Regions from separate parts of the Streptosporangium sp. CA-115845 genome, predicted to be linked through region 1. Evidence: riboswitches for the same ligand, from Rfam matches in the RefSeq annotation. Region 1 holds a riboswitch; the other holds the start of a gene.
The links. A riboswitch is a leader RNA that binds a small molecule or an ion and turns the genes downstream of it on or off. The one in region 1 is predicted to bind cobalamin.

Region 1 (3,851 bases):
GCCAGCTTCGACTCCGCGGCCCCGATGAAGCCGACCGGCACGCCCAGCACCGCGGCCGGGCGTCCGGCACCCTCCTCGACCAGTTCGAGCAGGCGGAACAGCGCGGTCGGCGCGTTGCCGATCGCGACCACCGCACCGTCGAGCCGGTCGCGCCACAACTCCAGCGCCGCGGCGCTGCGGGTGGTGCCCAGCCGCAGCGCCAGCTCCGGGACCCGTGGGTCGCCGAGTGTGCAGATCACCTCGTTCGACTTCGGCAGCCGTCGCCTGGTGACGCCGGAGGCGACCATCATGGCGTCGCACAGCACGGGCGCGCCGTCGCGCAGCGCCTCGCGCGCCGCCGTGACGACTCCCGGCGACCACGCGAGGTCGTCGACGAGGTCGACCATGCCGCAGGCGTGCACCATGCGGACCGCGACCTGGGCGACGCCCGGCGGCATGCCGCCGAGGTCCGTCTCCGCGCGGATGGTGGCGAAGGAGCGGCGGTAGATCTCCGCCCCGTCCCTGATGTAGTCGATCACGTTCCCTCTCTGGTCGCCGCCACCGCGGCGCTCGTCTGCTCGGCGTCGGCGAACGTACGGCTCACGCCGTCCGCCTCGACGCGGTATCCGTCTCCGGTCGCGACCACGTCCACGACCCGGCCGCGCGGGCGTCCGCACCGCCGCTCGCAGCCCGACCAGTGCACGGGGAGCGCACGGGTGCGGCCCCGCGAGGGGTGGACGCCGTCAGGACCGTCCACACCGGACTCGAAGCCGGTGCCGCCGTTCGCATGGACGTCGGCATGGACGTCGGCATGGACGTCGGCATGGACGTCGGCATGGACGTCGGCATGGACGTCGGCATGGACATCGGCGAGGGCCTTGGCGCATCCGGGCCGGCCGGCGCAGGCGGTCAGGCCCAGCCACGGCGACGCCGGGTCGCCGACCAGGCCCGCGGCCGTGAGCGTCGCCCGCCAGCCGTCGGCCTCCGGCGGCGGCAGGTCGGGGACGACGATCGTCCGCCACGGCGTCACCCGGACCTCTCCCCCGCCGTGCTCGGCCGCCTGGGCGAGCGCCTCCAGCTGGGCCGCCGTGAGCCGTCCGAGCGCGGCGAGAACGGTGAGGGCCGACCTTCCGTCACGCTGCGCGGCGACCCCGATCGTGCCGCCGTCCGCCGTTCGCGCCCGTCGTACGGCGGGGGCGGACAGCCGGAGAGCCGGCTCCGCCCCGAGCCCGCGAGCCGAGACCCGTCCTGGGCCGTCGGTCAGCTCGGCGAGCCGCCAGGCGCCCGACCTCTGCTCGGCGCGCTCGGCCAGGAACGCCTCGGCGACCACGAGCATGCCAGTGACCGCGGAGCAGACGGGTGCGCGCAGCCCCAGGTCGGCACCGGCGAGCAGCAGCGCCACCTCGGAGACGTCCGCCGAGGCGTCCACCGGATCGACCGGCAGCAGCGTGACGTCCGCGCCGAGAGCCGCCATGTCGCCCGAGCCGTCGTCGAGCGCGAAGAGGAACCGGCCGGGCAGGTCGGCGAGCACGGGCCGGGCGCGGAGTTCCCCGTCCAGCTCGGACACGAGCGGACGGACGTCGAGCAGGCTCGCGGGTGCCCGCCCGGCCAGGGGTGAGGCCACGATGTTGCGTACCCGCTCATGCGTGGCCGACGGCAGCAGCCCGGCGGCGGCCAGCCGCACGGCGAAGTCGGATGCCGGGGAAAGCCGCCGACCGTCGTCCGGAACGCGCGTGTCGTCGCGTGCGAAGGCCCCGGCCGGAGAGGACCCGGCGCCTGGAACGCGCGTGTCGTCGCGTGCCGGGTGCACGACGGGAAGGGGCTCGCCGTCCTGTGGCGGAAGGCCGCGTACCTGGAGGTTCGCCCGGGAGGTCAGCTCGATCACGCCGGATCCGAGCTCCCGGGCGGCGGCGGCGACCACGCGGAGCTGACGCGCCGTGAGCGCCCCGCCGGGAACCCGGATCCGCGCCAGGCCGCCGTCGGCCGCGGCGTGCACCTGGAGCGCTCCGGGACACGCGTCGGTCCGGGTTCTTCCGGGAGGGTCGGTTATTGACACGCAGTGGATGGTAGCTCCCATTTCTTTACGGATGTCCGCCTGGCATAGTGTGACCTAGGCGACGGCGCAGGGAGGAAGCCGGTGTGAAACCGGCGCGGTCCCGCCACTGTAACCGGGGAGCGAACCCCACCGAAGGCCACGGTCCGGCAACGGGCGGGAAGGCCGGGGTGAGCGTTGATCCGGGAGCCAGGAGACTCCTGCCGTCGCGATGACGACGACCCGGGGCGAGGACCCCGAGGGAGGACTTCCGCATGCGTTCCGTGCCACCCGCACCGCCCGCGCCACCAGCCGTCCTGCTGCTGTCGACCTCCGACACCGACCTGCTCAGCGCGCGGACGAGCGGCGCGAACTACCGGCTCGGCAACCCGGCGAGGCTGTCCGCCGAGGATCTGCCCGCGCTGACCGAGGGCACGGACCTCGTGGTCGTGCGACTGCTCGGCGGCCGGCGGGCATGGCAGGACGGGCTGGACGCGCTGCTCGCCGACCGGCGGCCCATCGTGATCCTCGGTGGCGAGCAGGCCCCCGACGCCGAGCTGATGGAGCTGTCCACGGTGCCCGGCGGGGTCTGCGCCGAGGCGCACGCCTACCTCGCGCACGGCGGTCCGGCGAACCTGGCCCAGCTGCACGCCTTCCTCTCCGACACGGTGCTGCTCACCGGGTACGGCTTCGCACCGCCCGTGCCCACCCCGAGCTGGGGCCCCCTCGAACGTGTCGCGCGACGCACCGAGGGCCCCGTCATCGGCGTGCTCTACTACCGCGCGCACCACGTCGCGGGCAACACCGCCTTCGTCGAGACGCTCTGCCTGGCCATCGAGGAGGCGGGCGGCCAGGCCCTGCCCGTCTACTGCGGTTCCCTGCGCAGCGCCGAGCCCGACCTGTTCGACACGCTCCGGGCCGCGGACGCCCTGGTGGTCACCGTGCTCGCCGCCGGGGGCACCCGCCCGGCGACCGCCTCGGCGGGCGGGGACGACTCCGCGTGGGACGTCGGCGCGCTCGCCGAGCTGGACGTGCCGATCCTGCAGGGCCTCTGCCTGACCACGGGAAGGGACGCCTGGCGGGAGAACGACGACGGCCTGTCCCCGCTCGACGCGGCCTCCCAGGTGGCGATCCCCGAGTTCGACGGGCGGATCATCACCGTGCCGTTCTCCTTCAAGGAGGTCGACGACGAGGGCCTGACCGTGTACGTGGCCGATCCCGAGCGGGCCTCGCGGGTGGCCGGCATCGCGGTACGGCACGGCCTGCTCCGGCACGTCCGGGCGCCGGAACGGCGGATCGCGGTGATGCTGTCGGCGTACCCGACCAAGCACTCCAGGATCGGCAACGCGGTCGGCCTGGACACCCCCGCCAGCGTGGTCAGGCTGCTCACGGCCATGACGGAGGCCGGGTACGACCTCGGAGACGGTTTCCCCGGCGTGGCGGAGCGGGACGGCGACGCGCTGATCCACGCGCTGATCGCGGCGGGTGGCCAGGACCAGAACTGGCTCACCGAGGAGCAACTGGCCGCGAACCCGGTGCGGATCCCGGCCGCGCGCTACCGGGCGTGGTTCGAGACGCTGCCCGAGGACCTGCGGCATGGCATCGAGGCGCACTGGGGGCCGCCGCCGGGCGGGTTGTTCGTCGACCGGAGCCGCGATCCCGACGGCGAGATCGTGCTGGCCGCGCTGCGCGCGGGCAACCTCGTGGTGATGGTCCAGCCGCCGCGCGGCTTCGGGGAGAACCCGGTCGCCATCTACCACGACCCCGACCTGCCGCCGAGCCACCACTATCTGGCCGCCTACCGGTGGCTGGCCGACGACTTCGGCGCGCACGCGATCGT
Region 2 (3,851 bases), 3.0 Mb from region 1:
TGCGACTGGTCGATGTACGGGGTGCGGGCGGCGGCCAGGTCGATCAGCGCCTTCTGCGGCAGCTCCCAGGCGGTCCGGTAGAGCAGCTTCAGCTCGGCGGGGATCTCGGGAATGTCCTGGACGGAGCCGTCGGCGCGCTTGATCGCGTCACGGATCCGCGAGGTCCACAGCCCCCGGGCCCGCAGGTCGGCGACGAGATAGCGGTTGACCTGGAGGAACTCACCCGAGAGGGTCTCGCGCTTGAAGATGTTGGAGACCTGCGGCTCGATGCACTCGTAGCAGCCGGCGATGGAGGCGATCGTGGCCGTGGGCGCGATCGCGATCATCAGCGAGTTACGCAGCCCCGTTCCGGCGATCCGCTCCCTGAGCTCCGTCCACGCGGCCGACGTCGCAGCCCCGTAGTGGTCGGGGTGGAGCACCCCGGCGGCGGCCCTGGTCTCCTGGTACGAGGGGTGGCGGCCCCGCTCCGCGGCCAGGTCCGAGGAGGTCCGGTAGGCGGCCAGCGCGATCTCCTCGGAGATCCGGGTGGACAGCTCCAGCGCCCGCGGCGAGTCGAACGGCAGCCGCAGCGTGAACAGCACGTCGGCCAGGCCCATCACGCCGAGCCCGATCGGGCGCCACCTCTGGTTGGCGGCCCGAGCCTCGGGGGTCGGGTAGAACCCCAGGTCGATGGTGCGGTCGAGGAACCGCACGGCGGTGCGGACCGTCGCGCGCAGCCGCGCCCAGTCGACGCCGTCTCCGGAGTCCGGAGACAGGTGGGCGGCCAGGTTGATCGAGCCGAGGTTGCAGACCGCGGTCTCGGCGTCGCTGGTGACCTCGAGGATCTCGGTGCAGAGGTTCGACAGATGGATGACGTTTTCCGGCCTGGCCGTCTGGTTGGAGGTCCGGTTGGCCGCGTCCTTGAAGGTCATCCAGCCGTTGCCGGTCTGGGCGAGCGTGCGCATCATCCGGCCGTACAGGGTGCGGGCGGGGAGCTGCGTGGTGAACCGGCCCTCGGCCTCGGCGGCCCGGTAGGCGTCGTCGAACGCGGCGCCGTACAGGTCGGTGAGGTGCGGAACATCCTTGGGGTCGAACAGTGACCACACGCCGTCGGCCTCGACCCGGCGCATGAACTCGTCGGGGATCCAGTTGGCCAGGTTCAGGTTGTGCGTGCGGCGAGCCTCCTCGCCGGTGTTGTCGCGCAGTTCGAGGAACTCCTCGATGTCGGCGTGCCAGGGCTCCAGGTAGACGCAGGCCGCGCCCTTGCGGCGGCCGCCCTGGTTGACCGCGGCGACGCTTGCGTCCAGGGTGCGCAGCCAGGGCACGATGCCGTTGGAATGGCCGTTGGTACCGCGGATCAGCGAGCCCCGCGAGCGGATCCGGCTCCAGGCGATCCCGATGCCCCCGGCGTACTTCGACAGCCGTGCGACCTGCCCGTAGCGCTCGTAGATGGCCTCCAGCTCGTCGCGGGGCGAGTCGAGCAGGAAGCACGAGGAGAGCTGGGGCCGGCGCGAGCCGGAGTTGAACAGCGTGGGCGAGCTGGGCAGGTAGGACAGGGTGGCCATGAGCGTGTACAGCTCGGCGGCCTCCTCGACGGTCTCGGACAGGCCGCAGGCCACCCGGAGGAAGAAGTGCTGCGGGCGCTCCAGCACCTTGCGGGTGCGCGGGTGACGCAGCAGGTAGCGGTCGTAGACGGTACGCAGCCCGAAGTACTCGAATCTGGCGTCGGCGTCCGGCTCGATGAGCGCGTCCAGGACCCCGGCGTGGGCGGCCACGAACTCCGCGAGCCCGTCGGCGATCAACCCCGCCTCGTGCGTCGCGGCGACCGACTCGGAGAAGTCGCGGACGCCGTGCTCGGCGGCCTCGTCGGCGATCAGCTCGGCCAGCAGCGCGGCGGCGACCCTGGAGTTCTCGGGGTCGGTGATCACCCGGGCCGCCGCCTCGTCGATGGCCAGCCTGCGATCGACCGGCGCGTTCCCGGCGTTCTCCGCCACGGTTCCCGCCGCGGTCCCTGCTGAGATCCCTGCCAAGGCCTGTGTCACGTGGTGTTCCTCGCTCGCTCTGACTTCCCCGTACGGCTCCGCCGGAGGGGCACGCGTCCGCGAGCGATCCCGGGCACGCCGGACCGCCTCGTTCCGCGGGCCCTCCCACGAGGCCCTGGACAATCACGTCACCGGCAGGTCTTCGGACTCACGGGCGCCCTGCGCGTGCCTACCGGCCGTCGCTTCCCAGGCATGGTTCACCCAGTGCTCACATGACGGCTTTCGTTCCCGTTCACCGCTGCGGGGCAGTCCCGGAATCTCACCGGGTTCCCTCTTGCCTCGCCCCTCCCGGGGCGAACCAGCAACGAGCAGGATCCTACATCTAGGGGCGCCTGACGCAACTACCCCAACAAGTTGTGTCGGAGGACTTCAGTAGCCCGAGCTCGTGGAGCACCCCGCGGGTGCGGGCCGTCTCGGTGAAGAGCCACTGGCGGAAGTCGTCACCGCTGAGGTAGACCCGGCTCCATCCATTGGCCGCGCACAGGGCGCGCCAGCGCGGCGCGGCATCGATCCTGTCACACAGGGCGATCGCGGCGTCCCGGTCCGTCTGGCTCATGCCCTTGGGTCCCAGCAGGCCGCACCAGTCGCTGTACTCCAGCCGGACCTCGACCTCCAGGAGCGTCGGCGCGTCGATCCCGTCGAGCCGGTTGCCCGAGGAGACCACCAGGGGACGCAGGCGGCCCGCGATGATCTCGGGCCGCAGGGCGCGGGCCGACCCCAGCAGGGCCGCCACCCGTCCGACCTGGAGCGCCTCGGCGGCATCCTCGGCGCCAAGGAACCCCGCGTACTCCAGCAACCGGGCGTCCACCCCGAGGCACTTGCCGATCATGCCGTAGAGCACGTGGTCGGAACCGCCCTCCGGCCGGCCGCCGACCGTCAGCACCGCCGGGTTGCGGCGCAGCTCCGCGGCGAAGTCCTCGAAGGTGCGCAGGCGGGAGTCCGAGGGGACGACCAGGACCGTCCAGTCGCCGACCAGGCGGGCGAGAGGGGTGGTGGCGTCCACCACCGCGGCGGTGTTGGCGATCTCCGCGGCCGTCACCATCGGCATCGCGGTGACGAGCAGCCTGCCCTCGCGTGTGAACGAGCCGCGTACGGCGCCGAACGCGTCACGCGGGACGGAAGCCAGGGCTCCCGGCCGCTCGACGGCCATGGCGGAGCGCGCCAGCCCCGACAGGACCAGGACGGAGGCGAGCCGGCCCGCGATCCCGTCCCAGCCGTGGCCGTCGGCGGTGGGTTCGAGGATGCTCAGGCGGCCCACGGCCACGTCGGCGGAATCACCGGTCAGGTCGCAACCCGCGACGACCATGGCACCCGCCACCAGCGCGAAAAACCTCCTACGGCGCATAAGCGCCCCTTCCCCCAAGAACCCCCTATACCATAGGTTACCGCTTTATCACTATCCGTTATAGATCGGGGGTGTCACTGCGGCCCACCCCCCGGTGGGGCGACCATCGTCGGCGGTCGCCCCGGGAGCCGTCTCACTCCACCGTGACGCTCTTGGCCAGGTTGCGGGGCTTGTCGACGTCCCGCCCCAGTGCCACGGCGGCATGGTAGGCGAAGAGCTGGAGCGGGATCGACAGCAGGATCGGGTCCAGCTCGGTCTCGTTCCTGGGCACCACGACGCAGTCGTCGGCCAGCTTGGGGTCGGCCGTGCGGTGACCGACCATGAGCACCCGGCCGCCCCGGGCGCGGATCTCACCCAGCGTGGTGAGGTTCTTGTCCAGCAGTTCGTCGTCGGGGACGATCGCCACGGTCGGCATGTCCGGGCCGATCAGCGCCAGCGGCCCGTGCTTGAGCTCGCTGGCCGGGTACGCCTCGGCGTGCACGTAG

Region 2: another riboswitch for cobalamin. It lies ahead of ACQP0P_RS30390 (ribonucleoside-diphosphate reductase subunit alpha); the one in region 1 lies ahead of cobN (cobaltochelatase subunit CobN).

What each region holds. Positions count from the first base shown of each region.
Region 1 is NZ_CP191988.1:3,323,168-3,327,018, reverse strand. It holds gene ACQP0P_RS17250 (precorrin-8X methylmutase) at 1-518, opposite strand, end outside; gene ACQP0P_RS17245 (precorrin-3B synthase) at 515-2,035, opposite strand; cobalamin riboswitch at 2,050-2,251, shown strand; gene cobN (cobaltochelatase subunit CobN) at 2,287-3,851, shown strand, end outside.
Region 2 is NZ_CP191988.1:6,285,076-6,288,926, forward strand. It holds gene ACQP0P_RS30390 (ribonucleoside-diphosphate reductase subunit alpha) at 1-2,021, opposite strand, end outside; cobalamin riboswitch at 2,138-2,339, opposite strand; gene ACQP0P_RS30395 (Bug family tripartite tricarboxylate transporter substrate binding protein) at 2,344-3,366, opposite strand; gene glmS (glutamine--fructose-6-phosphate transaminase (isomerizing)) at 3,500-3,851, opposite strand, start outside.